3 regions of the Exiguobacterium sp. s160 genome follow, and region 1 is predicted to be linked to each of the others. Evidence: riboswitches for the same ligand, from Rfam matches in the RefSeq annotation. Region 1 holds a riboswitch; each other region holds the start of a gene.
The links. Region 1 has a riboswitch for S-adenosylmethionine ahead of mtnK (S-methyl-5-thioribose kinase). Riboswitches for the same ligand answer to the same signal wherever they lie in the genome.

Region 1 (10,740 bases):
CTGATGTCCGGGGGTTTTGTCATGTCCGCTGTTTCTTTTGAATATAAGAAAGACCGAGCGCTCCAATCAAAATCGTCCCTTTGACGATGTCTTGTGCATAATACGGTACGTCCCACATCGTCAGCCCATTCAAGAGAATCCCGATTAAAATAGCTCCAATCAATGTCCCAATGACATTCGGACGCCCCGTCCCAAAGACGGCATAACCGATATAAGCAGCCGCAACGGCGTCCATCAAGAGGGGCGCCCCAGCCGAAACTTGCCCCGTCCCGATTCGAGATGCGAGAATGATGCCGCCGATGGCCGCAAACAATCCACTGAGCACGTAGGCATACAACTTGATGCGATTCACGGCAATCCCAGAGCGGCGTGCCGCTTCTGCGTTCGACCCGACGTAATAAAACTCACGCCCGGTACGTGTATACGTTAAAAACAGATGAGCCCCAATGAAGAACAACAGCATGAGTAGGGCGACGAACGGAATCGGACCGATTGTTCCTTGTCCAATAAATAAAAAGGATGGAATGAAGCGTCCTGGCGCCGTCCCCCCTTCAATCGGCATGTTGTCATAGATGGAGAATCCTTTCGTATACGTCAATTGAATCCCGTTAATGACGTACATGATGGCGAGTGTCGCTAGTAAATCCGGTAACCGGAATTTGATCGTGACGAGCGCATTCAATAATCCGACGAGAATCCCGAGTGCGAGCGGAATCAGTAGGGCGACGAGAAGCTCTTGTCGATGAAGGACAAGGCTTGCCGCTGCCCCGATTGTCGCGAGACTCGCCGTCGACCCGACCGATAAGTCGAAACCGCCAACGATGAGCGAAAACGTGACGCCGAGGGCAAGTAACGACACGATTGAAACCGATTTGATGATGTCACTAAAGTTTGCATACGTCAGAAATTGATCGTTCGTCACGGTAAAGACCGCAATCAAACCAAAGATTGCAAGTAACGTCCCGTGTTGACCGATATGACCGCTGATTCGTTTTCGTTCCTTGACCACTAATTGTGCCATGTCATGCGCCTCCTTTCTCTACAAATTGTCCACGGTCGAGCCAAAGAATCCGATTGGCGACCCGTTCAAGTTCATGTCGCTCACTTGACGTGAACAACACGGTTTTCCCTTGTTTCGCGAGTGCAATGACGCGTTCATACACATCTTGCTTCGCTGCAATATCAATTCCTTTTGTCGGTTCGTCGAGCAGATAGATATCTCGGTCGTCGAGTAGCCATTTGCTAAAGACGACCTTCTGCTGATTTCCACCACTCAGCTCACCGACCGCTTGTTTCACATTCGCATAGCGAACGCGAAGCGATGCCAATACGTCAGAGACACCATCGGTCTTTCCTGCGACAGAAACCACGTTCCGCTCAATCGTTTCGTCTAGAAATAATCCGTGACGTCGTCTCTCCTCTGGAACGAGCGCAAACCTTGCGCGTACGGCGTCTGTCGGATCTTTGATCACGTATGTTGTTCCGTCAACTGTGATGGATTGACGAAGCCCAGAAAGACCGAACAAGGCTTCCACCAGTTCCGTCTTCCCGCTTCCCGTCAACCCTCCAATCCCGAGCACTTCCCCGCGGTACGCTTCAACGGAGAGATTCGTACCGAACGCAGGGAGGGTCAACTGCGCGGATAAGCGAATCTTCTCTTCAGGGATTGCCTTCTCCTGTGTCCCTTCAAATGTCGCCCCACTCAAAAAGGTTTGAACGGCTTCCGTAGAAAGGGTTTGAAACGGTCCCTCATATACAACGCGTCCGTCTCGAAGAAACGTAGAGGTCGAGGTGACGCGCGTGAGCTCATCTGATCGGTGCGTGACCAACACGATGCCTACCCCTTCTGCCGCCAGCGTTTGTAATAATTCAAGCAAGGCAGCGGCATCCGTTTCCGACAAGGCAGCGGTCGGCTCATCGAGTAATAAATACTTGGCATCACTCTCGAGTGCCCGGGCGATGAGAAGACGTTGCTTTACGCTGAGCGGATAGTGACCGGCCGGACGCGTTGGATCGATGTCTAAACCGACCCGGGATAGCACGTCTTTTGCCTGCTGTTTCAACAGTTGTGGGCGAATCCGCTTCACCGTCTGCCATGGGAGAACATTTTCGTATACAGGCAAATCCAAATAGAGCGCATCGTCCACTTCTTGCGATACGGTGATGATGCCTTGACGAATGGCTTCCGCCGGTGTGAGACGGATGGTTGTCCCATCGATGGACAGCTCGCCGGACGTCGGTTCGACCGTTCCGTTCAGCAGTTTGATGAGCGTACTCTTACCCGCCCCGTTCAGACCGAGGAGTCCATGAATGTCTCCCGGTTTTAGGCTGAACGACAGTTGATTGAGTACGGTCACCTCACCGTACTGTTTCGTGATTCGTTCCAAGCAAATCATCAGTCCGTCTCCTTCATCCAGTCCGACCATGCCGCATTCGACTCACCCCAACCTTTAACGTACTGTCCGAGGTCATTCATCGTGACAGGCTCATCCGGCAAGACGTCACGGTCGACTAAATACGGATCAACCGAGTGAATCGAAGGGGTTTCTTCCCCGACCACTTTTTGATAAGCGTAACGGACTTGAATGCGACCAATTTCAGCAGGATCTGTCGCGGCCGTCACGCCCCACGGACTCCCGTCCTCTTGCATGAGTTGTAGGTCTTCGTCACTCAAGTCAATCCCGTAAACCGCAATTTCGTCACGTCCTGCTTGCTTGATGGCACGGCTCGCCCCTTTGGCGAACTCATCCCACATCGCAAACACCGCATCGATTTCGCCTTCCGGATACTTCTTTAAAATTGCCTCCATCTGACTTTGTGTATCGAGCGCTGTATTGTTCGTCGCCGAACCAAATTTCGCGACTTCTTGGATGCCCGGGTAACGTTTCAAGAACGCGTCATAAATCGTATGACGACGTTCCATCGGCGTGAATCCGCCGACCCAGATTGTGACGATGTTCCCTTCCCCGTCCAAATCTTCAGCAAGTGCTTTGAGTAAGCGCCAAGCGAGGGAATAATCATCTTGATCGATGACCGTCACCCCTTCATTCGTTAAATCGTTGTCGAATGCGACGACTTTGATGCCCTTATCGAGCGCCCGTTGAACAGGCTCTTTCAAGGCATCGGCACGTCCGTGGTCAATCAAGATCACATCGACGCCTTGTGTTGTCGCCGTATCGACGTAACTCGCCATCTTCGACAAATCATTATCGGCGTTGTACACTTTCACGTTTCCTCCGAACGCTTCGACTTGCTCGGTCACCCCTTCGATATATTGCGAAGAAAATGTCCCAATCGACATTTGCATGACGAGTGCGACCTCTAGGTCTTTCGGAAGCGTCTCATTTGAGACGCTGACTGTTTTTGTCTCCGCTTTATTTGTTGTCGCGGTCGTTTTCGGTTGCGCCTGTTCGTTCGTGCATCCGGCAAGCGCCAGAATGACGGTCAACAGGAAGAAGATGATTTTTTTAGACATATGCGTTTCCTCCTACGTGTTGTACAATGACCGACTCGGTCGGTTCGAGCACACCCGTCTCTGTGATCAGACCGGTGATGAGTTCTGGTGGGGTCACATCAAACGCCGGATTGAAGACGGTGATGCCGACAAGTGCCGTCGGGTGTCCCCCGATATGGGTCACTTCATGTGCGTCCCGTTCTTCGATTTGAATCGTGTCGTCTGCTTCCAAATCAAACGTCGAATGCGGGGCTGCCACATAAAACGGGATGCCGTAATGCTTCGCCAAAATCGCGAGTTGGAGTGTCCCAATCTTGTTGGCCGTATGACCGGTACGAGTGATGCGATCCGCCCCGACGATGATGGCATCGATTTGTTTCGTCTGAATCGTCCACCCCGCCATATTATCCGTGATCAATGTGACGTCGATGTCTGCTCGGTCGAGCTCCCATACCGTCAACCGTGCCCCTTGAAGCAGTGGACGAGTTTCCGACGCGAACACACGAAACGGGATGCCCCGCTCTTTTCCGACATAGAACGGTGCGAGCGCGGTACCGTACCGTGACGTCGCTATGGCACCGGCGTTACAAATCGTCAACACGTTCCCTCCAGCAGGTAACACGGTCAACGCATGTTCACCAATCGTGCGATACGTGGCCACGTCTTGTTCATAGATTTCAATCGCACGCGCTTTGATTGCTTTTGCGATCTGCTCAAAGTCTTCCCCCACATTCAGTCGAAGGAGTGATTCGATGACGTGTTGTAAGTTGACCGCTGTTGGTCTTGTCGCAATCAACCGTTGACCAACCTGATTCAATTGGAGATGAAAATAGGGATTGTCTTGCAGGCGTGACGCTTCTTTTGCAAGGACGAACGCACCGAAATAAGCGATGGCCGGCGCACCCCGGACTTGAAGCGACTTGATCGCCTGTTCGGCCTGTTCGAGCGTCAACACTTCGATATAGCGCTCTTCTTGCGGCAACAGCGTCTGATCTAAAATCGTCAACACTTCCGTGTCGGCATCGAAATGTATACTTTGCACACTCATACCCGCACCTCCGATAGAACCGGGATCAGCTGATCGATGGATTGAATCTGATGACGCTGTTTGATGAGACGCGTGCCAAGTTCTAGGGCGTGACGTTTCCGTTCGATCCGAAGGTCGTCTGGTAATGTTTCTAAGTCAGCAACGCCCGCTAGACCGACCGTCCGACGAATCAATTCGCAGCCTGCGTAGCCGATCGCATCACTCAAAATCGATGGCAACAGTTCGTCCACGAATCCTACTGTGTTGAACGGCTCGACCGCCTGTGTGAAGCGGGTGCGGAACGTTTTTTCGAACGTCTCCCACAGAGTGAGCACTTCTGTGAAGCGTTCGAACCGCTTCAACGGATGTGCATACGTCGAGAACACCAAATGGGCGATGATTTGACCGATGTCAAAACCGAATGGACCGTAAAAGGCAAACTCAGGATCGATGATTTTCGTTTCCTGACGCGTCGCAAAAATGCTTCCTGTATGTAAATCCCCATGTAGCAACGCTTCATGTTTGGTCACGAACCCAACCTTCAATTTCGTCACTTCAATTTTCAAGGCGAGATCTGACCACAGCTGCTCCACGTCCGGACGAAGAGCCGTTTCGATTTGATTCGATTCTGCATCACGATACGGGTCGGTGAAGATCAGCTTTTCCGTGATATCGCATAGCTCTGGATTGTAATACTCTTTTTCGATTTGTTTCTTGGCGAGCGGTCCTTTCGCATAGTCAGACGTCGCAAACAACGTCTCCCCGAGGAATGTACCGACGTGACGCGCCAAATTCGGATAGCTCTCTCCTTTTAGGAAGCCTGTCCGGACGATTTCAAAAGCTGACAAATCTTCCAAAATCGTATAGGCGAGTTCACGGTCACTACCGAGTACATCCGGTACGAATTGTGGTACGACTTTTGAAAACTCACGGAGGGCCAGTTGTTCAATCCACGAACGGTCAAGCGTGAGCGGCCAACTCTCTCCAACAACTTTTGCGTACGGCAACGCCTGTTTCACAATCAATGACGTTTCTCCTTGACGAATGCGAAAGACGAGATTTAAATTTCCATCTCCAATTTCCTCACATTCTGCAATCCCCTCTTCTAGTAACCCCAACTGTCGAACGTGTTCGACGACACTTTGTTCTGTAAACGCCTCATAAGCCATGATGATTTTCCCCTTTCTTGAATCTATGCATGAAAAAAGCCCCTTTCTCCGCGAGAAAGAGGCACACCCAAATTGGTTGTTCCTCTCATCTTTCAGACATATGTCTGGTGGATGTAGCACCGTGCCAAATGGTCGGTTGCTGCGGCGTCTTAGGGCCAATTCCCTCTGCCAACTCGCGATAAGAGTAAATGATGTAATTGTGTTTGACGTGTTGAGACGAATATTACGGACTAGGCACGCTAGTTGTCAATCCTCTATTTTCGATCGACTCCCTATTTTTGACACGCATATATAGAAACATTATTTTTAAACTTTTTTTCTCAAAAAAAGGAATTGACGAGTGAGCGATTCTATGTAAAAATTCAATTAAATTTCACAACTTCACAACTATTCTTATCAAGAGCAGACGGAGGGACAAGCCCGATGATGTCGCAGCAACCGACCAGTAATGGCACGGTGCTAATTCTTGCAGCTATCGCTGAGAGATAAGAGTTCATTGTTTTCGAATGACCTCTTGCCTTGGCATGAGGTCATTTTTTGTTTGACCTGAAAGGAGGAACTTATGGGAGTCATCGCAACTTATGAAATCAAACATACCGATCACGTCGAACGCGTGGCTGAGAAAATCGCACATGAGCTGACCGTCGGGACATGGACCGAATTGAACCATCTCGAACAGCATCAACTACAGGCATTCCGCGGTGAGGTCATCGATACCTCCCAACAGGAAACGACGAGTCGCTTCTCGATTCGTTACCCGCTACATAATGTGACGCCGGACTTTTCATCCATTCTGACGACGACATTCGGAAAGCTGTCGCTCGACCCAAACGTCCAACTTGTCGACCTATCGCTCCCGAATGAGCTCGCATCGGACTTTCCGGGTGCCGCATTCGGTGTTGAAGGGGTCCGCGACATCCTTCAAGTACACGACCGACCGCTCGCCATGAGCATCTTCAAAGGTGTCATCGGCCGGGATCTCGACTTTTTGGCGACACAGCTCCGTGACCAATTCAACGGCGGAATCGACCTCGTCAAAGACGATGAGATTTTATATGACAATCCGCTCACCCCATCGCTCGAACGGGCTCGAATTGGAGCATCGATCATTCAAGAACATCAAGAATTGACGGGTCGTTCCGTTCTATACGCCGTCACGTTGAGCGGACCCGTTTTCACCTTACGCGATCAGGCAAAACGTTTGATCGAGGCAGGCGCGACCGCATTTTTGTTCAACGTGTATACGTACGGGCTTGACGTGTTACGAGAGCTCGCCAAAGACCCTGAGATTCACGTCCCGATTTTGGCACATCCTGCTTTTGCGGGAGCGTTGACCGGATCGATTCGTCATTCCCTCCTCTTTGGGAAACTGATTCGACTCGCCGGGGCGGACTTGACGCTCTTCCCGTCGCCATATGGTTCACTCTCGACACCGAAAGACGAAACACAACAGATTCAAACGTATGCGACGGAATCCCATTGGACGAAACCGATTCTGACTGTCCCGTCTGCCGGGATTCACCCAGGACTCGTTCCGGATTTGATTCGTGACTTCGGAACGGATGTCGTCATCAATGCAGGCGGTGGGATTCATGGGCATCCCGACGGTGCGGTTGCTGGAGCGAGGGCGTTCCGCCAAGCAATCGATCAGGTAATCGGTAAAACGAGCGAGACCGATGCGTTATCGACTGCGCTGAATGCGTGGGGTGCGCGATGAGTACGCACGTCATCTGTGATTTCGACGGAACCATCACGGAAGAAGATAACATCATCGTGTTGATGCGACGCTTCGCCCCACCTGAATGGGTCGAACTCAAAGATGGTGTTTTGAACCAAACGCTCTCCATTCGAGAAGGCGTCGGTCAGATGTTCAGCCTGCTCCCGAGTCATCAGGAGACTTTGTATCGCGACTTTCTGCAGTCGACCATCACGCTTCGAGCGGGGTTTGTCGAGTTTTTGCAAGAGATACAATCACAGGGTTTTCGATTTGATGTCGTCAGTGGAGGCATGGACTTTTTCGTCCATCCGATTCTAGAAGGTCATGTCGCACCGGAACACATCTACTGCAATCACGTTGATTTTTCAGAAGCGACAGCGCGCGTCACATGGCCTCATTCATGTGATGCCCATTGCTCGAACGATTGCGGATGTTGCAAGCCGACGATTGCCCGACAGATCGTCTCACCTACCGACACGTTAATCGTGATCGGGGATTCCGTCACCGATTTTGAAATCGCCAAACGCGCCGACGTCGTGTATGCGCGCGGTCAACTGATTTCGCTATGCGAGGCGGAAGGAATTCACTATGTTCCGTTCGAGACATTCCATGACATTTCAGCTTATATGAAAGGAGTGAACGTATGACTGTACAAGAACGATGGGTCGAACTTGCCGACATTAAAGACGAGCTCGCCGCACGGGACTGGTTCCCCGGCACGAGCGGCAACCTGGCAATCCGCGTATCGGACGACCCGCTGACGTTCCTCGTGACAGCAAGCGGTCGTGATAAACGAAAGCGTACGGATGAAGACTTCGTTCTCGTCGATGCGACCGGTCAATTGATTGGAGAACACTCAGGCAAACCGTCCGCGGAGACGTTGCTACACGTCGAAATCTTTAACAACACGAACGCAACCTGTTCCCTTCACGTGCATACGGTCGACAATAACGTCATCTCGGAGCTTTATGCAGCAAAAGGTCATGTTACGTTCACGGGTCAAGAAATCATCAAGGCACTCGGCCATTGGGAGGAAGCGGCAATTGTCCGGATCCCGATTGTCGAGAACCATGCGGATATCCCGACGCTTGCCCGTGCATTTGCCCCACATGTTACAAGTGATGCCGGTGCTGTTCTCATCCGGAACCATGGGATCACCGTTTGGGGCGAAACGCCCGCTGCGGCAAAACGTTATTTAGAGTCATATGAATTTTTGTTTAGCTATTCATTAAAATTACGCGCCTTAGGCGTCCATTCATAAGGAGGAATTCAACATGGCAACGATTTATTTTCAACAAACCGAAGAACGTGTCAGTGATCAACAAGAGGTACGTGACTTTTTAGAATCACGAGGCATCCTTTACGAAGCATGGGACATCGCGAAATTACCGGCTTCCCTTCAAGAGAACTATCAACTAACAGACGAAGACAAAGCCGTCATTTTATCGACGTTCCAAGACGAGATTCAAGACGTATCGACGCGACGTGGTTACCAAACGGCTGACGTCATCTCCTTGTCCGATGCGACGCCGAACTTAGACGAACTGCTCGTCAACTTCCAAAAAGAACATCACCATACGGACGACGAGGTTCGTTTCATCGTCAGTGGTCACGGCATCTTTGCGATTGACGATGCAGAACGCGGTTACTTCAATATCGAGCTCAATCCGGGTGACCTCATCTCCGTACCGGTCAACACACGTCATTACTTCACATTGCAAGAAGACCGCCAAGTCGTCGCCGTTCGTATTTTCGTGACGACCGAGGGCTGGGTGCCGATTTACGAAAAAGAGAATGTACAGGCATAAGAAAAGGTCTCTCGCTTAAAAACGAGAGACCAATTTTTTTAATGTTTGACCGCTGTCGGTTTCGATGAGAACCAGCCCCATGTCGCAATCCCGACCATGACTGACCAGAAGAAGATGGTCCAAGCTGTCGAGTGGACGAATCCGTCTGGGAGTCCCATGAATTCGAACGGCGTACCGGCAATCAATTCTTTGAACCCTGGGTGCTCGAGTACGAGAACCGTCAATTTGACCCCGACCCAACCGACGATGATGAAGGCGGCCGTTTCAAGTGTAGGACGTTGATGAAGCAATTTGACGAAAATACGTGCCGCAAATCGCATCAAGACGACCCCGATGAGTCCACCAGTCAAGACAACGAAGAACTGACCTGAGTCAATCCCACCGATTTCACCGAGACCGAGTGGTGGCAGGCTGACCGCAAGCGCGACCGCGGCTAAGATCGAATCGACCGCAAAAGCGATGTCCGCAAACTCGACTTTCGCAACAGTGAGCCAAAACTCTTTCTTCGATACCGGCTTTTCTGTGACAGCCGTCTCTTCTTTCGCTTCGGCCGCCAACTCCTGTTGCGGCTCCATCTTCCTCGCCTTATAGGTCATATACAGGTGTCGCGCACTCATTCCGATTAAGTAAAGTGCACCGAGTGCCTGTACTTGCCATACGTTGATCAAGAACGAGATCAAGAACAATGCGATAAATCGGAAGACGAACGCCCCGAGGAGACCATAAAATAATGCCTTCTTCTGCTCTGTACGCGGCAAGTGTTTGACCATGACGGCCAAGACGAGCGCGTTGTCTGCAGATAATAAGCCTTCCAAACCGACGAGCACGACGACGATCCAGGCATACTGCAGGACTAACTGCCAATCCATAAAAACATCTCCTTTTTTCTTTCAATTCCTTCATATTTAATAGTGATCTATTTTTTAAGTTCACAGGACCATTTTATTCCCGTTCACAAAGTAAATCAATCCTCTTTCTTCAATATCTGAAGGATTTTTTTGCGATTGCATATTCAAAACATGTTATGAGAGCAAAATCATACCCGTTCAGCCATCATTTCGTGATAAAATCCTAACAAGAACGAGTGGTCCTTTGAACCGCTCTAAAAAAAGGAGAATCCGATTATGTCTACAAGCCATGTCGCTTTACCTACTAAAGCAGAACGACATAAATTGTTCGGGTCGGTCCCACCGATTAAAGGAACAAAGCCGACCGAGAAAGAACAGATGGTCGATTTACAAAATACACCGAAAAACTTCTTATTCGCCCTCGACAGTGTCGGCATCTCAAATGTGAAGCACCCTGTGAACGTCGAGACGCCAGAAGGGGTCCAATCAACGGTCGCTACATTCGAATTGACGACATCGCTCGTTCAAGACCGTAAAGGAATCAACATGTCTCGTTTGACGGAACAGCTCGACGCGTACCATCAACAAGGGTGGACGGTATCGAACCGTTCGTTGATCGAGTTCGCACAGGAGCTTGCCGAGCGTATGGAACAAACGGAAGGCCAATTGACAATCCGTTACCCATGGTTCTTCACGCGTAAAGCACCTGCGACAGGT
Region 2 (10,740 bases), on a different contig from region 1:
AGTGCAATCGTTCGAATTAATGCTGCATCTTTTGGAACTGCTTCCCTCATGTTCATGACAGCTTCCCCCTTTTGGCCAATCTATTTGTATCATTCCCTATCGTCACTTTTTTATCCTGCCATTCGTTTCTTTTTCGTGACGATTCATAAGAAAACGTTATGTCCGCAATCGACTAGGGTATAAGACTAGCAATGCCAATCACATGAAGGAGTGGAACAACATGGAACCAAAATTAGAGCATGACCCGAAAATCGAACAAACAGAGAATCCGAACCGTCAATTTGATCAATTGGATGCAGGGGGTCCAAAAATCAGCGTTGTGACCGGGATGCTACTCGGTGCCCTCGTCGGTGGTCTCCTCGCCTTACTTAGCTCCTCGAATCGGGAGCAGACGAAACAATCGCTTACGAATGCAAAATCTTCGGTCGGTGGCATCGTGAATGAAGTCAAACAAGACCCAGCCGGGAAAGCATCTCAAGTGATTGAACAGGTGAAGACCGCTTCCGGCAAGATTCAGGAAGTCTCAACAGACGTTCAAAACGTATATGAAAAAGTTGTCGGAGAAGTCGATACAGTCAAAGAAGACGTCAATAAAATCGTCGAGACGGCCCAAGAAGCCAAATCTGATTTACAAGACATCGGTGAAAAAGTCGTCGAAGCGAAGGATACCGCGCTTGGACAAGAAACCACTTCAACTGATTCGTCATCGAATGATCATAAACAGACACCACCAACGACTTGAACCTAAAAAAACGACCTTTCCGTGGAAAGGTCGTTTTTGTTGATTACGCGAAACGCTTCGCGCCTTCTTCAAGAACTGCTGCTTTATCTGTTTGCTCCCATGGGAGTTCGATATCTGTACGACCGAAGTGACCGTAAGCTGCTGTTTGCTTGTAGATTGGACGGCGAAGGTCAAGCATCTTGATGATGCCTGCTGGACGGAGGTCGAAGTTCTCACGAACGAGTTCAACGAGCTCTGTTTCGCTCAATTTACCAGTGCCGAACGTGTCGACAGCGATTGATACTGGATGTGCTACCCCAATCGCGTAAGCGAGTTGAACTTCTGCTTTATCCGCAAGTCCTGCTGCAACGATGTTTTTCGCTACATAACGAGCTGCGTATGCTGCTGAACGGTCAACTTTTGTAGGATCTTTACCAGAGAATGCGCCACCGCCGTGACGAGCGTATCCACCGTACGTATCGACGATGATTTTACGTCCTGTAAGACCTGCATCTCCTTGTGGTCCACCGATTACGAAGCGACCAGTCGGGTTGATGAAGTATTTTGTTTCAGCATCGATGAGTTCAGCTGGGATGACTGCTTCGATGACATACTTTTTCAAGTCTTCTTGAATTTGCTCGAGTGTGATCTCTTCTGCATGTTGTGTCGAGATGACGATTGTATCGATGCGAACAGGGTTGTTGTCCTCATCGTACTCAACCGTTACTTGCGTCTTTCCATCCGGACGAAGGTAAGCAAGCGTACCGTTCTTACGAACTTCTGCAAGACGACGTGACAATTTGTGCGCCAATGAGATTGGAAGCGGCATGAGTTCTGGAGTCTCGTTTGTCGCATATCCGAACATGAGACCTTGGTCACCTGCACCGATTGCATCAAGTTCCTCTTCAGTCATCTGACCTTCACGTGCTTCAAGAGCTTGGTCGACACCTTGCGCGATGTCTACTGATTGCTCGTCAATCGACGTCAAGACGGCACATGTTTCCGCATCGAAACCATATTTCGCGCGTGTGTATCCGATTTCACGGACTGTTTCACGGACAACTTTCGGGATATCCACGTAAGTTGACGTTGTGATTTCACCAGCTACGAGTACAAGACCTGTTGTGACAGACGTTTCTGCCGCAACACGGGCATTCGGGTCTTCCGCTAAAATGGCATCCAAAATCGAGTCAGAGATCTGATCACAAATTTTATCTGGATGTCCTTCAGTAACCGACTCTGAAGTAAAAAGTCGACGGTTCAATTTTGACATTCAAAAAACCTCCTATAATAAGGGTGATATGTGGACGGTACTCGTTCCCCTTACGCGTTGCTTTGGGACGGTAATGAAAAAAACCTCCCCCGATGACATACATGGGGAAAGGTTGAATCGTTCTTCCTTACCCTCTTATCGTTCGAAGCTAATGGCTTCGCTTCAGGATAGCACCTTTTCCGCACAAGACTTCATGTCGGACGGTTGCTGGGCTTCGTAGGGCCTTGTTCCCTCCACCGCTCAGAATAAGAGTATCCGTTACGAAAACCATCATATAAATGACACTCGATTATGTCAAGGGAATCGGACGAATTCGTAAAAGTTTTCACCGACTTGCAAAACATTTCTGTTTGTGAATCGACAAACATTTTTTTAATTCGTTTCTGTTTTTTAACACCTTGTGATAAGAGAATGTGATAAACTGTCTTTGTAAGAAAGCGCTTACTTAAAGAGAAGAAACGCTTGTGTTTAATTAGTGTGTCACATATAATTAAAAATGTCATACTGATTAATCGTAATCGCGGAAGTATGCGGATTTCATCCACATCTATTTAGGGGAAAGGTGGGATTCAGGATGGCGACAACGCTCCTGAAAATCGAAGAATTAATTAATGGTGCCGACATGAAACGGAACTTGACGGTTCCAGAACTGGTGGAAGAAGCCATCCAAAATGGGGAAGGTGTACTGACAAAAGACGGGGCTTTATCTGTCAGCACCGGTGCTTTTACCGGACGGTCACCGAAAGACAAATTCGTCGTCCAAGATGAAGTCAGCAACAACCTTGTCGATTGGGGAAAAGTGAACCAACCGATCGCGGAAGAGAAGTTTTCAGCACTTCTCGACAAAGTACTGAACCATTTAGAAAAGAAAGACAAACTTTATTACCTCGAAGCGTCTGCTGGTGCCGATGAGCACTACACGTTACCGGTCCGTGCCATTACGGAATATGCATGGCATAGTCTGTTCGCAAAACAGCTGTTTTTACGCGAATGGCCAACGAAAGGTGCGTTCGACCCGTTCACTGTGATCTATGCACCGAGTTATAAAGCAGATCCTGCAGTAGATGGTACGAATTCAGAGACGTTCATTCTCGTTTCATTCGCCAAGCGCACGATTCTGATCGGGGGAACAGAATACGGTGGCGAAATTAAAAAATCAATTTTCTCCGTCATGAACTTCTTGTTACCTGAGCAAAACGTCTTATCGATGCATTGTTCGGCAAACGTCAACGATGCAAACGAAACGGCACTCTTCTTCGGGTTGTCGGGAACTGGGAAGACGACACTTTCAGCTGATCCACAGCGCCACTTAATCGGAGACGATGAGCACGGATGGTCACCGGATGGGGTCTTCAACATCGAAGGCGGTTGCTACGCGAAGACGATCAACTTGTCGCGTGAGAACGAACCTCAAATCTATGATGCGATCCGCTTCGGTTCATTGATTGAAAACGTCGTATTGAATGAAGATCGTACACCGGACTACAAGAACATTTCCTTGACTGAAAATACGCGTGCGGCATATCCAATTGAATTTATCGACAACGCGATGCTCCCATCACGTGCCGGTCATCCGAACACGATTGTCTTTTTGACGGCCGATGCGTATGGTGTCTTGCCACCAATCAGCAAGTTGACGAAAGAACAGGCGATGTACCACTTCTTGTCTGGTTATACGTCTAAGCTTGCTGGTACGGAGCGTGGAGTCACAGAACCACAAGCGACGTTCTCAACTTGCTTCGGTTCACCGTTCCTTCCGCTCGCTCCAGAACGTTATGCGGATATGCTCGGTAAATTGATTGAAGAACACGATGTGGATGTCTACCTCGTCAACACGGGCTGGACAGGTGGAGCATACGGCGAAGGTTCACGTATGAAACTCGCCTATACGCGTGCGATGGTCAATGCCGCCGTCAACGGTCAGCTTCGTGATGTAGAGACGATGAAGCACGACATCTTCAATGTCGAGATTCCTGTAGCCATAGATGGTGTACCGAGTGACGTGCTCAATCCACGAGATACGTGGAGCGACCCATCTCGCTACGACGTAGAGGCAAAAGCACTCGCCATGAAATTTAAAGAAAATTTCAATCGCTTCACGAAAGCAAGTGAGTCCGTCATCGCAGCCGGACCACTCGTCATCTAACACCAAAAGCACTGACTCGATTTTTTTATCGAGTCAGTGCTTTTTCCTGTCGCAACATCCAATCCATCGCTTGTTCGGTCGTCTCCCATTTATCCCAAAACGGGAGCTGGTGACCGAACGGGAGCACCCAAAACTCTGCCTGTTCTCCTAATTTCTCAGCGACGGCCGTCGCATGACGTAAGCGAACTTGTTCATCGTCCGTACCGTGGATGAGCAGTGTCGGGGCGACCCATTCCTTGTAAAGCGGAGAACGGTCGACATACGCAGATTCTGCGGATTCGGGGTCCCCACCCGTCATCCGACGCAACATCTTCCGCATCGAACGCTGTTCTTCATACGTCCACTCGAGGTTTGTCACGCCAGCCCATGAAGTAACCGTCGTGACCGGTCGTTCAGAAGCGAGCGAGAGGGCCATCATGCCCCCTCTTGAAAAGCCGAGGACGTGGATTGGTCGCCCGCTCATGTGGACACGGTCGAATAGCGAGAGCACGTCTTCTAAGTCTTCTCCTCCAAAATCTTCTTTTCCCGTCCCTCCGTGATTGCCACGATAGACCGGGGCGACGACATGAAAGCCACGCGATGCAAACTGCATGAGACGAGGTAAACGGACATCCCCGATTCGCGCCGTTCCTCCTCGTAAGTACATCAACACTTGGCCGTTTGAACGTTTCGGCTCAATCGAATACGCTACGACCTCTTCCCCATCTGTCGTCGTGTACCATCCTCGCGTTACCCGGTAACCCGCATAAGGTGGTAACACATCGATTCGGTCAAACCAGTTTTTGATCATAGAGAACCCTCATCGTTTCTGGTAGGACACGGTCTTTCATCATGAAGCTGTAGCGTGGATTGCGCAATAAGTTATCCGGCAAGGCATCGATCAGGACAGCCCCATCTGTCTCGTCAATGGCGGGATGATCCTCGAATCGCTCAATCTCCGCATAATAAATGTTTTTGATGACCGTATCACCTCTACCTAACACACGGTACTGTCCCAAATATCGTAACGTTTTGACGACTCCACCGGTCTCTTCATACACTTCCCGGATGGCGGCATCGTCCTCGTGTTCTCCTGGCTCGACTTTCCCTCCTGGAAACTCGAGTCCGCGCTGTTTATGCTTCGTCAATACCCACTTGTCTTCATATCGGGCGACGACCCAGACGTGGAGCGGCGTGTCTGAGAACGGATAATGGGTGAAGCTTAACTCGACTTGATTATGATAGTAATCCTTGAATGTCTTCATAGTCCATCCCTTTCTTTCCCCTGTCTACTCTCACTTTACCTTGTCTTCACCCAGTTTCAAACAAAAAAATCGGTCCGACGCGCGGACCGATTCGTTTTCTTATTGATTCAAACGTTTTTCGAGCTCTGCTTTTTGTTCTTCATACCCTGGTTTTCCGAGTAACGCGAACATGTTCGCTTTGTATGCTTCGACGCCTGGCTGGTTAAACGGGTTCACCCCGAGGATGTATCCGCTCATCGCACATGCTTTTTCGAAGAAGTAGAACAAGTAACCGAGGTGATACGGTGTCATCTCTGGCAATTCGACGACCAAGTTCGGTACATCGCCGTCAGTGTGTGCGAGGAGTGTTCCTTCCGTCGCCTTGTCGTTCACGAACTGAATCGTTTCGCCTGCGAGGAAGTTCAAACCGTCCAAATCTTGAGCGTCTTCTGGGACGTTCATCGAGTGACGGACTTCTTTCACACGAATGACCGTCTCGAACAAGTCACGACGACCTTCTTGGATGTATTGCCCCATCGAGTGGAGATCCGTCGAGAAGTCGACAGCCGCCGGGAAGATCCCTTTGTTGTCTTTTCCTTCTGATTCACCGTAAAGCTGTTTCCACCATTCTGACACATAGTGAAGAGCTGGCTCATAGTTGACGAGCATCTCAATCGATTTGCCTTTCGCGTAAAGGGCGTTACGTACGACCGCATACTGATACGCTTCGTTTTCAGCCAATTCTGGTGAGCTGTAGGCGTTTTGTGCGTCGCGTGCCCCTTCCATCAACGCATCGATATCAATTCCTGCAGCGGCAATCGGAAGAAGTCCGACTGGCGTGAGGACTGAGAAACGTCCACCGACATCATCTGGAATCACGAACGTCTCGTATCCTTCTGCGTCCGCAAGTGTCTTGAGTGCACCACGGGCACGGTCTGTCGTTGCATAGATCCGCTCACGCGCTCCCTCTTGACCATACTTATCTTCCATGAACTGCTTGAGGACACGGAATGCAATCGCAGGTTCTGTCGTCGTTCCTGATTTTGAGATGACGTTGATTGAGACGTCTTTGCCTTCAAGTACTTGAAGCAACTCTCTCATATACGTTGAAGAGATATTGTGGCCCGCATAGAATACTTGTGGTGCCTTGCGCTCTTCTTTTGACAATACGTTGAAGAACGAATGTTGAAGCATTTCGATCGCTGCACGGGCACCGAGGTAAGATCCTCCGATTCCGACGACGACGAGAACGTCTGAATTCTCGCGAATTCGTTCCGCCGCAGCTTTGATTCGTGCGAACTCGTCTTGATCGTATTCGGTCGGAAGATCGACCCACCCAAGAAAATCACTTCCGGCACCGCTCCGCTCGTGAATCACCGAGTGAAGGGTTTTTACCGTTTCTTGCATTTGGTCGATTTCGTGCTTCCCTACGAATGAGAGCGCGTTTGAATAATCGAAACGTACAGTTGACATGTCATTTCCTCCTTTAAATCGCTCGTAAAAGAGCCATACATGACCCATCATAAACGGAAACGCTAGATTCGTTCAATCATTATTGCAAAATAGGCAATAAATTGCCTTATTTGCTGAGTTCAAGGATGTGCGCGACATCTTCACGTTCGAGTGTACGGAAACGACCGAATGCGCCACGTTTCATCGCAGAATCGAGAATCGCATCGAATGTCGACTCATCGATATCGTAGTCACGGAGTGAGTTTGGTGCACCGAGTTGGTCGAAGAATGCACGAATCGCCTCGATTGTACGTTTTCCAGTCTCCAAGTCGTTTTCACCTGGTTCCACATCGAATACTTCCGTACCGAGTCGGGCGAAACGGGCAGCATTGTCTTCATCCAATACATGCTCCATCCAACGTGGGAAGAGGATCGCGAGACCACCAGCGTGCGGGATATCGTGGACAGCCGATACTGCGTGCTCGATGTTGTGCGATGCCCAGTCCCCAGCAGCACCCATTTGAAGGACGCCGTTCAACGCCATCGTACCTGAGAACAAGATGATGGCACGTAAATCGACGTTTTCCAAATCGTTCACGAGTTTCGGTGCCGATTCAACGACTGCTTTCAAGACACCTTCTGTCATGCGTTCCTGTACCGGCGCATGGTTCGGGTGGAAGTATTGTTCGAAACAGTGGCTCATCATGTCGACAATACCGTAAATCGTCTGGTCTTTTGGAACCGAGACTGTATAACGTGGGTCAAGGATTGAGAATGTTGGGAAGACGAGTGGGTGACCCCAACCGAACTTCTCTTGTGTTTCCCAGTTTGTGATAACCGATCCTGAGTTCATTTCTGATCCTGTTGCCGCGAGTGTGAGGACCGTCCCAAATGGTACCGCCTCTGTCGGGATATGTTCACGGAGCACGATGTCCCATGCATCCCCTTCATAAGGAATCGCTGCTGAAATCAGTTTCGTACAGTCGATGACGGAACCTCCGCCGACTGCGAGCAACGCATCGATATTTTCTTCACGTGCAAATTTGACCGCACGACGTACTGTCTCAATACGCGGGTTCGGTTCGACGCCAGAGAAGTCTACATATGAGATGCCTGCCTTTTCAAGCTCAGCCACGACTTCATCGTACGTTCCGTTCTTTTTGATGCTTCCGCCACCATAGACGAGCATCACTTTCTTCGCGTCGAGCGCGTCAAGTTCTTTCGATAATGTTTCGACCTGATGTGTACCGAAGATCAGTTTCGTCGGATTTTTGTATTCAAAGTTGTGCATGATTCATCCTCCTCGTAGAAATATGTAACACGTACACTATATACCCTGTTTTCAAAGAATGAAAAGTATCGTGCTTATGCGTAAATGCGATCGATGATGCGATGGAGTATGACCGCTTCCTCTGCTTGCCGATAGTTCGGTTCCTTTCGGCACGCTTCGAGAAACAGCTGAATTTGACGTTCATACGGATCATATTCAGTCAAATAGGCAGGTCGTTCGTCAAACAGTGCCCCATGTTTTTCAGTATGGAGCGTGAGCGGGAATAGACTTGCCCCGGCGCTCGTTCCACGGCACTCGACACGCATCGTATCTTCTGCTTCGACATTGGCCATGTAACTGACGTCGAGCAACAAAGAAGCACCAGTATCGAAGGTGATCATCGCTCTCGCCGTGTCTTCGACAGACAGCGATTCATGGTCCCATTTGCCTATCAAGCCTACACCCGGACGGTTCCCTAAATATTGTCCGACGTGACCGACAACCTCTTTCGGTTCCGGATAATCCATCAAGTGAAGCGCGAGATCTAACATATGGACGCCGATATCGAGTAGTGCCCCTCCACCCTGAAGCTCTTTGTTCGTAAACACGCCCCATCCAGGAATGCCGCGTCGGCGAAGGGCAAGTGCCGTTGCCGCATAGATGTCCCCCATCTCTCCTGCGTCAATCATCCGTTTTAGGAGAACCGTGTCGGCACGATGCCGATAATGAAATCCATAATGGAGCGTCTTTCCCGCTCGTTTCGCTGCTTCTAACATCTCCACCGCTTCATTTTCCGATATGCCAGGAGGCTTCTCACAAAGCACATGGCATCCCGCTTCTAGTGCAAGAAGCACTTGCTCTTTATGTAAGGCGTTCGGCGTACAGATGCTGACCGCATCGAGCTGTTCGTGCGTGAGCATCTCTTCGACCGTTTCATAGACGTTTGGGATGTTAAACTGACGTGCGACACGTTCACCGTTCGCCCGTGTGCGGTTCATGACCGCTACCACATCCACCCCTGCTTTTACATAATTCGGAATGTGAGCACTCGTCGCAATCCCGCCCGTTCCAATGATGCCAATCTTCATCTAATCTCCCCCTATTCGAATTACAGTTTCGTCATAAGCCCCATCGATTCCTGTAAAACACAAAAAAGGTGACCCGTTTAGAACGGGTCACCTTGGAACACTTACTTCTTGAAGTTTGTGTTTTTGATCCAGTCTTCAAGTTTGTCTTTGAGGACTGTGAATCCTGGAGCTTCTTCTTGCTTGAAGTTTGAAGATGCTTCGTTGCGGCGTGGCGCACGACGAGCTGGCTTCGCAGACTTCTCGCGTTTTGGAGCTTCTTGAGTCGCTTTCATTGAAAGCTTGATCTTTTTAGAAGCTTCGTCCACTTCAAGGATTTTCACTTCAACTTCTTGACCAACTTGAACGTAATCGTTTACGTCTTTTACGTAGTCGTGTGAGATTTCTGAAATGTGTACAAGACCTTGAGTCTCGTCATCGAGTGCTACGAAAGCACCGAAAGGTTGAATTCCTGTTACTTTACCTGTTAATACTTGATCTTTTTCGTATTTTGCCATTACAAACAACTCCTATGCTAAATTCATCAACTTACTATAACATACTTTTTTCGATAAAGTGTACAAATTAGTAAAAAAGATTATTTTTGACGTGTTGATATGTTTTAAAGTCGAAGCGCGGGGTAAATACAAATCAAGCAAGACTTCAAGTATTCCCCCCTGATTCCGCTAGGCGACTCGCCTAGCCCTTTTTTTGTTCAAAAGGTCGTGAACGGCTTTTGATGGCGAATCGGATAGACCGTTTCTCCAGCCATTTCGTTCAACATCACCGCATTTCGATAGACGGCCATCCCTAGATTCGTCGCAGCGGGTCCGTGGGAATGCTCCAAATTCGTGTGCGTGAATAGTTTCCCTTTTATTGATTCGCTCATGACCACTTCGTACGTATCATGAACAGCCCACTCACTCTCTGCTTCCCAGACAATCGGGAGCTTCTCGACCCACGCCGGAATGACTGGACGATATCCGGTTGCCACGACAACAAGGTCATACTCCTTTTCGACCGCTTCGTTTGTATATCGTTGCGTCCCTTTCAAGCGATGTTTCAACCAGTCATAGGAAATGGATTCCACCTCGACTTGCGTCAGCATCTCTGCTCGCTTCGGCTTACCTTCTGCAGTCCGGTGATAGAGCGCCTCATAAATCGCCGTCATCGTCTCAGGGTTGACGCCATGGCGGAAACGTTCAAATGATTGAAGCAATTTTTGACGTGCTTCGTAAGACAAACCATGAAAATATTCGACATAGTCCACACTAAAAATCTCGTCCCCGAGCTTTCCTGCTTCAAGCGACTCGAAATGATCAGAACGTGTGATCCAGTCGACACGTTGTTCATCCGTCGCTTCACGGAATAAATCGAGAAACACTTCTGCCGCACTCTGTCCACTGCCGACGACCGCGACGCGATAACGATCTCGAAGGACGTCCCGATAGGTCAAATACTCGCTCGTATGGATCACTTGTTCAAAACCTTCTGGTACAAACGGTTCTGCCCCAGTTCCAAGAACAACATGTGTAGCTTGAACTTGAGTCGTTTCACCGTTTGATTCGACCGTCACGAGAAAACCATTTTC
Region 3 (10,740 bases), on a different contig from region 1:
CCCCGAGCTTCCTTCAGGCAGATGGTGCGAAGGAAATTGGGATTGAAGTATACACGATGTCGAAGGCGTTCAATATGTCGGGGTGGCGAGTCGCCTTTGCTGTTGGGAACTCCGATATCATCGAAGCCATCAATACATATCAAGATCACGTCCATGTGTCTGTCTTCTCAGCCATTCAAGAGGCAGCAATCGTGGCGTTAGAATCCCCACGTGACTTACGTGATGACCTAGCCTCACGTTACGAAACAAGACGAAACCGATTGATTACTGGGTTACGCCGGGCGGGGTGGGAGATTGAGGCACCGAAGGGTTCCTTCTTTGTATGGGCGAAAGTGCCTGAGGGGGATGCAAAATCGTTCTCGACAAAGTTACTCCACGAGGCAGGGGTCGCCGTCACACCAGGCTACTTCTTTGGAACAGAGGGAGAGCACCACATCCGTTTCGGTCTCGTATCGTCTGAACAGAAGATTGATGAAGCGGTGGAACGGATTGAGAGACTGTTTGTAGCCTATGAGGAGGTACATTTGTGATTCGTCAGGCCGTGCTCGAATGACCATTCGCATGATGCGCTCGAGGACCTTCATACGGTGATCGGGAATCGGGAGGCACTCATTTTAAGAGGATTGAACGGATACGGTGAAGCGGTACGCGTATCCCCTTGTCTAGCAGAAATTCCGAGTGTACGATTTTACGGTGAATGTTCAGACGAAGAAATAAATCGTTTGAATGCCTATCGACCCGACGTATGGATTGCCGTCGGCGGAGGTAAATTGATCGATACGGCGAAGCGGATTGCATTCACCCAGTCGGTCCCGCTCATTGTCGTCCCGACCCTCGTGTCAAACTGTGCCGCTTTCACACCACTCAGCGTCATCTACACTGAGGAAGGGTCTTACACTCGCTATGACACGTTTCCGGTCGTCATCGAGCGCGTCATCGCAGATGAACGACTGTTACGTGAATCGCCTTATGACTATTTCAAGGCTGGCGTGATTGATACGGTCGCAAAGTGGTTCGAGTCCCGATATATTAGCGGGACGACTTCAAGGGACGCAGGGATTCAGTCAGGGTTATCACTTGCTGCGCAGTGCGGGGAATTGATGGACTTGTCGATTCATGAACAGAACTTTCGTCATTATGGGCCAGACATCCGATATCTCGTCGACCATGTCCTCGCAGTCGGTGGTGCGGTTGGTGGATTCGGGGATGCCGGCACGCGTGTTGCGGTCGCGCACGCTGTTCATAATGCACTCAGTCGCTTTGATTCGACCCATCAGTGGCTACACGGTGACAAGGTTGGCTTCGGATTGATTGTTCAAGAACGGTTGATTAGATCCGATGACACCCTCCTGCTCGAGGACTGGCTTCAATCCATCGATGCGCCGACTTCACTTACACAACTAGGGATTCGTCCTGATCAAGTCGAAGAGTTGGTTACTTCGATCGTCGAAGAAATCACGATTCAAGGGATTCGGAATCTTGAAGATTCAGAGCAGTTAAAAGAAATTCTCATCAATCTTCAAGAAGTGGTTTACAAATAATGCTTTTATCAGTAATATAATAACAAAATAATAGAACCGATTGCTTATCAAGAGTGGTGGAGGGACTGGCCCGATGAAACCCGGCAACCAGATCAGTTATGATCATGGTGCTAATTCCAACAGACGAGACGTCTGGGAGATGAGCGTGTCCGACTTTCACTTGTCGTGCCCGCCGCTCTTCGTGAGTAGCGGGCTTTTCAATTGGAGGAGGAACTATTCATGAATATCAAACAAAAAACACTTTTGGCAGGTTCGTCATTCCTTGCAGCAATCGCACTTTCAGCTTGTGGGCAATCCGAGGCGAGCGAAACGCTCAGCACGGAAGAACTGACGATCGGCGTGACCGGTGGCCCACACGAGCAGATTGCAGAGAAAGTACAGGAACTCGCGAAAGAGGATGGACTTGAGATTGATATCAAAGTATTCAACGATTACAACACACCGAATACGGCACTAGACGAGGGAAGCCTAGATGTGAACAGTTATCAGACGTTATCGTTCCTCGAACTTCAAAAGTCAGACAAGGGGTATAAAATTGACGATGTCTTCAAGACCGTCGCTTTCCCGATGGGTCTTTATTCTGAGAAGTTGACAGATATCAAGGATTTAAAAGAAGGAGATAAAGTTGCCGTCCCGAACGATCCGGCGAACGAACTACGTGCCTTGCGTCTGTATGAAACTGCTGGCCTCATCACATTGAAGGACGGCTTGACGGATAAAGCAACAAAACGAGATATCGCAGAAAACCCGCTCAATTTAGAATTCATCGAGCTTGAAGCGTCGCAGCTTCCCACACAGCTACCGGAAGTAGCCCTTGCAGCCATCAATACGAACTTTGCGATGGGAGCAGGTCTCTCCATCAACGAGGATGCCCTGTTCCACGAGGACACGGTCGACAACCCATATCCGAACTATGTGGTCGTCCGCTCGGCCAACAAAGAAGATGAGGTCGTTGAGACATTGAAGTCTTACTACCATTCGGATGAAGTACGTGCCTTCATCGAAGAAGAATTCAATGGATCTGTCGTACCAGCGTTCTGAGGAGGGATTTGATGATTGAACTGAAACAAATCACCAAGCAATTTCACGTCAATGGAGATACGATCACCGCGCTCGACGACGTCTCCCTCACAATCGAAAAAGGAGAGATCTTCGGCATCATCGGGCGAAGCGGTGCCGGGAAGAGTACACTCATCCGAATGATCAATCTATTAGAGCGCCCGACAGCAGGTGTCGTTGAGATTGAGGGACAAGATATCACACAATTAAAGAAAAAAGAACTCTCTTCGCTACGTCAGCGAATTGGTATGATCTTTCAACATTACAACTTATTAAAGACGGCGACCGTAGAAGAAAACGTGGCTATCCCGCTCCGCCTCGAAGGGCTCGGAAAGCATGTCATCCGTGAACGGGTCGACCGCTATCTCGACATCGTCGGTTTATCTGAACATCGGAACCATTATCCGGAACAATTGTCAGGCGGTCAAAAACAGCGCGTCGCCATTGCACGAGCGCTCGCACATGAACCGGACATCCTGCTCAGCGACGAGTCGACGAGTGCCCTCGACCCTGAAACGACCGAGTCGATCTTAGAATTGTTGCTCGAGATCAACCGAGAGCTCGGATTAACGATTTTTCTCATCACGCATGAGATGGAAGTGATTGAACGGATCTGTGACCGGGTCGCCGTCATCGATCACGGCAACATCATTGAACAAGGCAACGTGTTGGATGTCTTCTCAAACCCGAGACACGAAACGACGCAGCGGTTCTTGAAGACGAATCTCGATGTTCCGGAAGAAGTGGTGTCGGAATTACAGTCGCGAGGCACGCTCGTTCATTTATCATTCATCGGTAGTCAAACGGAACAAGCGGTGCTCGCCCAGTTGACGAAACGATTCGGGATTTTACCGAACATCATTGGGGGCGGCATCAAGAAATTGAAAGCCGGTCTCGTCGGGAACTTGCTCGTTCACCTTGATGGAGACCATGATCAAACAGAACTCGCCGTCCGTTATTTGAAGACGAGCGGTGTACACGTAAGGGAGGTGTCGAACCATGCAACAGTTTTGGACAGACTGGGGTGACCTGATTTGGACGGGAACGATTCAAACGTTGACGATGACGAGCATCGCGCTCCTCATCTCGACACTGATCGGGCTACCGCTCGGGACGTTGCTCGTACTGTCGAGACCGAACGGACGTCTCGCGAACCGATTTGTGTACGGTGGATTATCGAGCGTCATCAACGTCATCCGTTCGATTCCGTTCATCATTCTCTTGTTTTTCATCTTGCCGTTCACACGCTTCATCATGGGTACAACGATTGGGGTCCAAGGTGTACTTCTACCACTCATCGTCTTCACCGCCCCATACATCGCGCGGCTCATGGAGTCTGCTCTTCTTGAAGTCGACCGCGGGGTCATCGAGGCGTATGAGGCGATGGGCATCTCGACGAGAAAAATCATCTGGTACGTCCTCATCCGTGAGGCACGTTCTTCCATCGTTCTCGGATTGACGATTGCAACGATCGGGTTGATTGGTGCGACAGCCATGGCAGGTCTCGTTGGAGCCGGTGGGCTTGGAGATATCGCGTATCAATACGGACACCTTCGTTTCGAACCGGAAGTCATGTATGTGACGATTTTTGTCCTTATCCTGCTTGTTCAATCGATTCAGTCATTCGGAAACCGATTGGCAGCTAAATTAAAACGAGCCTAAAAAAGAATCGTGTCGCCTTGGCGACACGATTTATGCGTTGTGGAGCAACCGTTTTAGTTCAGCGATGCGGTCATTCCGAGGAATGAACGTCCGAATCTCTTTCTCACTGAAACCGACCTGGATGCGATGATGGTCGAAGACAATCGGACTCTTCAGGATTTGTGGGTTTGATGCGACAAAACTGTACAGTTCGCGGATCGACATCTCGTCGAGTTTCTCAGCCGCTTGTTTATAGACGCTCTTCTGTACCGACAGCAAGTCGGTCGTCCCATTCTCAGTCAGACTTAGCATTTCTTTAAATTCACCAAAGGATAAGCCTTGGTCTGTCAATTTCTTTTCGATGAAGGGAATCTTTTGTTCCCGCAACCAATCAATCGTTTTTCTGGAAGAACTGCAGCTCGTATGCGTGAATACCGTGACCGTCACGACAACCACTTCTCCTTTACATCAGTTTGGTTCTAACTATTATCTCTTTTTATACGTTACGTTTCGTGATTATGTTTCAAATCACATACAGTTTCTTTTTGATTGAAAGCGACTTCGTTCGGGTACAGATTTCAAGAGGAATCACATAAGGAGGAATGAAGATGTTTGATTATACTGTACAGTCTGACCGTACTGTTGAGGACGTCATCGCCCGTCTTGGAGAAGCGCTGAAAGATGAGTCATTCGGTGTATTATGGGACTTTGATTTGAGCGACACGTTAGAGAAAAAAGGGCAGGCCATTGAAGGAAAGTATCGCATCTTAGAAGTGTGCAACCCGAAGGCGGCAAAAGAAGTGCTGTCACAACAGTTAGAGGGAGGCTACTTCCTCCCGTGTAAAATCGCCGTGTTCGAAAAGGACAATCACACACAAATCGGCATGCCGAAACCGACAACGTTGATTCGTCTCATTGACGACAAATCGCTACAAGCCGTCGCAGCGGACGTCGAATCTAGACTGCAACGTGCGATCGACCAAAGTAAATAAACGATGTACCATCCGCTCATGAAACATGGGCGGATTTTTTTCGTATAGGACAGTTAGATAATGGTAAAATTGGATGGTACGATTACAGGAGGGGATATTTTGTACAAAAGAGGAATAATGATGTTACTTAGTGCTTCATTATTAAGCGCATGTGGGGCATCTGATATAGAAGTCATTCAGCTGGATTACATAGAGAATCAATGGAATCTCGAGAGTTATACGAAAGAAGGAGAACTTGTTCAAGTCCACGATACGAAAGAAGTGCTCGAGGCATGTGAGGGCGAACGAACGACGGAGCTAAAAGGTGATGTCACTGTATACCAGACAGTGTTTGCAGGGCGAAAGGGAGTCGTGTCATCCATGGATCCGTACTCGATGAAGGTAGTTACCTATTTAGAAGGTGACGAACGATATGTTGTCTGTCGCGAAGATTATACGAATCAATGGATGGCGGAGACGATCGATAAGTTCCCGGACTTTGTAAATACATCTGAAGGAATCAGTGTCCCCCGATTACCTAGCCTTCATCAAACATCTTCACCCTCAAAGGATAAGCTAGTGAAAACAGACGAACTGAACATCGATGAAATCGACATCATCCCGTTCCGAGATACATTACTTGAAATTGAACCGGCTCTATTCGGAGAGCTTGAACTAGAACTCGATGGTAAAGCGACGAGACATTCGCTCACTAGTTTTCAACCGACCGGAATCGATATGCCGCATCGACAGATTGCCATCGGACTCGATCGAAAAACATCTCAACCGTATATTCTTTTTTCATTCAATGAACGCTTTGTTTATCAACCATTACAGTTTGAAGAACTAGAGGAACCTGCGTCAATAGAACAAAAGGCATTTGATAAGATAAGCGTCGACACCATCGTCGAACCTGGAGAGCTAACAGAAGGAGAAGCGGTTCCCTTATATTCATTCCACTACATAGAAGATGGCGAACCCGTGACTGAAACGATGACGGTTCGCTTTATTGAAGGTACGTTGCTGAAAGAAGGCGAAGAACCCGATTCGATGCTTGAAGAGTGGATGCCGGACCAAGAAGACGGTCAAAGAGTCGTTGCGCACCGTAAACCGTTTGACGGGAATTCACTCACTTATCCTGATTTTATCGAAATCTCGACGGAAGAATCTGAACAAGTCATGGAAGTATTGAAGGAGGCAGAACCGGTCGGCCGTAAGGGTGAACCTGCAGACTATCGATACTTGACGTTGACGGAAGGATGGAAAGGGCAAGAGTTTGAAATCAGCTATAAACAGCGGTCAAAAAAAATCGACATCTATCTGACAGACCTGCTTCGCGATCAGACATTTAAATTATCTAGTAAAGGGGCGGAAGTGTTCTTGGATATTTTCCCGGAGTACGAAAAATCATGATGAAACGACTATTATTCACGTTATGTACAGTTGGAATTTTATCGGGTTGTGGTGGTGAAGAGGTAAAGGTCGTCAAACTGGACCATATGCCCTCACAATGGGATGTACGAGACATGAACTCGAACAGCTTTACTACTGGTCCGGAGACGTGGGCAAGCGATTTACTCCTTGCATGCACCGACGACTCGGTTCCCCAAATTAATGAGGACGTCACGGTCTATCATTCGTATGTCTTGAACCGAAAAACCATAATTTCGGACTACGATGCTCACGCCTATAAGCTAGTGACGTATGTAAAAGGCGAACAGAATTATGTCATTTGTCAGGACGGCTTTTCTCCAAAGATGAGAGTCGGACTTGTTGAGAAGTTCCCTTCGTTTGTACAGGCTTCTGAAGGTGTCACCATCCCAAGTAATCCGACAATTGCAAATGGGACTGGGGAACAAGAAGAGAGTGTGGAGGAAAGGGATTATTCCGATGTTTTCGAGGTACCCGTCCATCTCATTGACGGAACGATGATTCAAGTGACCCCTTCCTTGAATGGAAGTATCCATTTAACCATCGGAGAGGACGAAGGGATCTTTCCGCTCTCAATCATTGAACCTTATCACGCGCAAATGGGAAGCATGACAATCGCACTCGGCTACGATGAACAATCCAAAGAGGCTTACTTTTTCGCTAAGTCGGAAGGTGGGTTACTTTCCTATGACCCGATTGTCCTTATAACAAAAGATGATTATTGGCAACCTGAGCAGCAACCAAAGCAATTTGAAGGGCTCAAAGTCGAGCGGGTACTGCAAGCAGAATCGCTCGAACCAGGTGTCGAGACACCGGTTTACACGTTCTCTTTTATTGAGGATGGCAAACGTGTGACGAAAGATGTTCGTCTCACCTACACGGACCACGAATTTGCGACGAATGAATCGATCGAAGCGGACATAGAATCGAATCCCGCCGTACCAAGTGGTCCGTTCGTGTTCGTCCATAAGACTCCTTTGAACGGAAAGGCAACGATTGATTACCCGAACGTGCTGCGGGCTGCTGGAATCGACATGTCTGATTTGATGGATGCAATCGATGAGGCAGAGCCGGTCAAGCGAGAAGGGGAGATAGAGGAGTATTCGCTGCTTACGATCATCGACGGGTGGGTCGGTCAGGAGTTTCAATTAAGCTTTCAGAGACGCTCGAAAAAGGTGGATGTGTACTTAACCGATCCAAAGCGAAAGCAGACGTTCAAATTGTCGAGCACAGGAGCAGAGACATTCTTCAGCTATTTTCCAGACTTGAAAGAGTAAAGGTGCCTGTTGGCGCCTTTTCATTTGGTAAATACTTCAAACTTAAGATATTGACCTTCTGTATAAAAAGGATGCAATGGATTGCTTCACAATACGTTACACTGAGGTTCACGATTTGGTACGAATATCCTACGAAGAAGAAAGGTTGCTATCTTTAATGAGTACATTGAACCAGAAAATGATCCATTCAGATGACGTATTCCGGTCCATCGAGACGAATATGGCGATGATCCGATTTGATCGTCAACGCCGGGTCGTCGATGTGAACGATACGTTCGCAAAAGCGATGAAATATAGACGCGAAGAGATGATCGGCATGCAGCATCACTTGTTCTGTCCTTCATCCTTTGTCAATAGTCCAGAGTATTCGGCATTTTGGGAGAAACTTTGGAGCGGATTCAGTTTCTCGGATAAAGTGGAGCGAGAGAATGCAAAAGGGGAAACCATTTGGCTCGAGGCGACGTATATGCCGATCTTTGAAGGAGATGATGTCGTCGGTGTCGTCAAAATCGCATCGGATATCACGGAGCGGCAACAGGTGATTGAGGATTATGCGTATCGCTTCAAATCGATGACCGATGTGCTCGATGAACGGGCGAAGACGGGTATGCAAGATACGAAAGTATTGAACGAGACGATTGAACGGCTTGCTAAAGATGCAGCGGAAAACCTTCACGCCCTTCAGAACTTGCGTCGTCAAGCAGATGACATCGCGAAAATCGCACTGTCCATCAAAGAGATTGCCGCACAAACGAATCTATTGTCTTTAAATGCCGCCATCGAAGCCGCTCGCGCCGGTGAACATGGACTTGGATTTAATGTCGTGGCGACGGAAGTGCGGAATCTCTCACGTATGGTTGAACGTGCGGTCGTCGACGTCAATTCAAATACGGAAGGGATGAACTTTGAACTACGAAAAATTGTAGAAGGTGTCACCGCATCCAATCAAGAAATTCAGTTGAGTGCAAAGACGATGGAACAAACGATGGATCGATTCCATGCGTTCGAGCAGGCCGCAGCCGAATTACATGATACGGCTGACACGTTCACTTCTAACTTATGAACCGATTGACCCTTTGATGGGTCAGTCGGTTTTTTGAGCTGTAATGTATGGCCGTTCTGCTTCAACCAAGCTTTCGCTTGATCTGTTTCTGGATATATTGTACGTAACGTGTTCCAAAATGAGGCAGAATGGTCGAAGTGGACGAGATGCACCCATTCGTGAGCGATGACGTAGTCCATCATTTCTTTTGGTGCGAGCATGAGGCGGACGTTGATGGAGATGGTCCCATTTGAACTACATGACCCCCAACGTGTCTTTTGGTGACCGATCCGAATCTTTTTCGCTTTCACGCCTAAGATTCTTTCGTAAGTCGGTGCCCGCTCGGTCACATATTCAAGTGCACGTTCGCGTAGCCATGCCTCATAATGTTTAGACAGAGTGTTTTCGCCCCATGTCCTCGGGACGAAAAATGAGGAACCGTCATGTCTGAGTGTCGTGCCATCATCTTTTTTGGTCGGATAGCTTTTTCCATGAAAGACGAGCCCCTCATCAAGAACAGACGTCTGTTTCGGAAGGTTGTGGCATGTATGACGAATCCATGAGTCGTGCTCTTCTAAAATGCGATTGACGACTCGTTTTGACAAACGTGCTGGGATACGTAGCTCGATGCCATTTGGTGTGACATAAAATGCGGCTTTTTTTCTTCGTTTATGTCTGACGATGTTGACGTTCATACATTACCTCCTCTCTATTTCTCGATTGAGTATAACGAAGTCGGCAAGAAACTGCCATGCTTTTTTGGCACGCAGTCGAATCAACTTTGATACAGTAAGAGGAGGAGGGATGAACATGAAATCAATTTTACAACAACAACTTGAACGCACTGGTACGAACTCAGTGAAGTGGGATGGATTGGAGCGTTGGTTCCATCTGTCAGAAGAGGTGTTGCCGCTCTGGGTGGCCGACATCGATATCCGTACAGCACCGTCTATTTCGGAGGCACTCGCAAAGAAGGCCGCTCAAGGAGAATTCGGCTATACCTTGTTTGCGCCTGAAGCGCAGGAAGCGGTTCGGTCTTGGTACGGGCGACGTCACGATATGGAGATTGATCCGAAGCATGTCTTATTCTCAAGTGGGGTCGTCCCCGCATTGACACATATCGTCGAGGCATTGACGGAAGTCGGGGATGGTGTTGTCATTCAGTCACCCGTCTACCCACCGTTCCATGAACTCGTTGTTGGTTCGAAACGACAGGTGTTCGATGCACCGTTGAAAGAGAACGATGGACGCTACGAGATGGACTTCGTCGCCTTGGAGGAAGCGATGAAACAAGCGAAGCTCTTCTTGCTCTGTTCTCCGCATAATCCGGTCGGACGTGTCTGGACGAGAGCAGAACTGGAAAAGGTCGTCGAGCTTGCAAATCAATATGATGTCATCGTCGTCGCAGATGAGATTCATGCGGATTTGACGTTCCCTTCTCACAAACATAATGCAATCGGCTCACTCGACCCCCGTGTCATCACGGTAAGTGCGCCCTCAAAAGCGTTTAACATCGCAGGTTTATTTGCATCTTACATCATCTGTCCGGTCGATGAATGGCGGAAACAGATCACGAAAGTACAAAACAAACATCACGTCCTCCCGACACCGTTTGCGAATACAGCCATCATCGCGGCCTATACAGACAAACGTGCGGAGCAATGGCTCGATCAATTGCGTGAAGAACTCGAGCAACAAATGAGCGAGGCTATCGATTCGATTGAAACCCATTTACCGATGCTCCGTACGGCGCGTCCTGAGGCGAGCTATTTATTGTG

Region 2: linked by a shared signal. The riboswitch ahead of metK (methionine adenosyltransferase) and the one ahead of mtnK (S-methyl-5-thioribose kinase) in region 1 are both predicted to bind S-adenosylmethionine.
Region 3: linked by a shared signal. The riboswitch ahead of KNO86_RS02195 (MetQ/NlpA family ABC transporter substrate-binding protein) and the one ahead of mtnK (S-methyl-5-thioribose kinase) in region 1 are both predicted to bind S-adenosylmethionine.

The regions. Positions count from the first base shown of each region.
Region 1 is NZ_JACSKK010000002.1:331,374-342,113, forward strand. It holds gene KNO86_RS07565 (GNAT family N-acetyltransferase) at 1-4, shown strand, start outside; gene KNO86_RS07570 (ABC transporter permease) at 20-1,021, opposite strand; gene KNO86_RS07575 (sugar ABC transporter ATP-binding protein) at 1,023-2,396, opposite strand; gene KNO86_RS07580 (sugar ABC transporter substrate-binding protein) at 2,396-3,475, opposite strand; gene mtnA (S-methyl-5-thioribose-1-phosphate isomerase) at 3,468-4,502, opposite strand; gene mtnK (S-methyl-5-thioribose kinase) at 4,499-5,650, opposite strand; SAM riboswitch class I at 5,733-5,835, opposite strand; SAM riboswitch class I at 6,041-6,142, shown strand; gene KNO86_RS07595 (2,3-diketo-5-methylthiopentyl-1-phosphate enolase) at 6,213-7,367, shown strand; gene KNO86_RS07600 (2-hydroxy-3-keto-5-methylthiopentenyl-1-phosphate phosphatase) at 7,364-8,014, shown strand; gene KNO86_RS07605 (methylthioribulose 1-phosphate dehydratase) at 8,011-8,628, shown strand; gene KNO86_RS07610 (cupin domain-containing protein) at 8,642-9,175, shown strand; gene KNO86_RS07615 (TerC family protein) at 9,214-10,044, opposite strand; gene folE2 (GTP cyclohydrolase FolE2) at 10,300-10,740, shown strand, end outside.
Region 2 is NZ_JACSKK010000001.1:858,288-869,027, forward strand. It holds gene KNO86_RS04435 (GNAT family N-acetyltransferase) at 1-56, opposite strand, end outside; gene KNO86_RS04440 (hypothetical protein) at 221-742, shown strand; gene metK (methionine adenosyltransferase) at 786-1,994, opposite strand; SAM riboswitch class I at 2,127-2,246, opposite strand; gene pckA (phosphoenolpyruvate carboxykinase (ATP)) at 2,569-4,140, shown strand; gene KNO86_RS04455 (alpha/beta hydrolase family protein) at 4,166-4,930, opposite strand; gene ytkD (RNA deprotection pyrophosphohydrolase) at 4,911-5,384, opposite strand; gene KNO86_RS04465 (glucose-6-phosphate isomerase) at 5,484-6,836, opposite strand; gene KNO86_RS04470 (iron-containing alcohol dehydrogenase) at 6,943-8,106, opposite strand; gene KNO86_RS04475 (Gfo/Idh/MocA family protein) at 8,181-9,173, opposite strand; gene yugI (S1 domain-containing post-transcriptional regulator GSP13) at 9,275-9,667, opposite strand; gene KNO86_RS04485 (lysine N(6)-hydroxylase/L-ornithine N(5)-oxygenase family protein) at 9,865-10,740, opposite strand, start outside.
Region 3 is NZ_JACSKK010000001.1:418,436-429,175, reverse strand. It holds gene KNO86_RS02205 (aminotransferase class I/II-fold pyridoxal phosphate-dependent enzyme) at 1-530, shown strand, start outside; gene KNO86_RS02200 (iron-containing alcohol dehydrogenase) at 588-1,541, shown strand; SAM riboswitch class I at 1,583-1,687, shown strand; gene KNO86_RS02195 (MetQ/NlpA family ABC transporter substrate-binding protein) at 1,761-2,582, shown strand; gene KNO86_RS02190 (methionine ABC transporter ATP-binding protein) at 2,594-3,628, shown strand; gene KNO86_RS02185 (methionine ABC transporter permease) at 3,600-4,262, shown strand; gene KNO86_RS02180 (Spx/MgsR family RNA polymerase-binding regulatory protein) at 4,293-4,688, opposite strand; gene KNO86_RS02175 (DUF302 domain-containing protein) at 4,850-5,233, shown strand; gene KNO86_RS02170 (hypothetical protein) at 5,354-6,625, shown strand; gene KNO86_RS02165 (hypothetical protein) at 6,622-7,920, shown strand; gene KNO86_RS14740 (methyl-accepting chemotaxis protein) at 8,078-8,983, shown strand; gene KNO86_RS02155 (M48 family metallopeptidase) at 8,875-9,657, opposite strand; gene KNO86_RS02150 (MalY/PatB family protein) at 9,773-10,740, shown strand, end outside.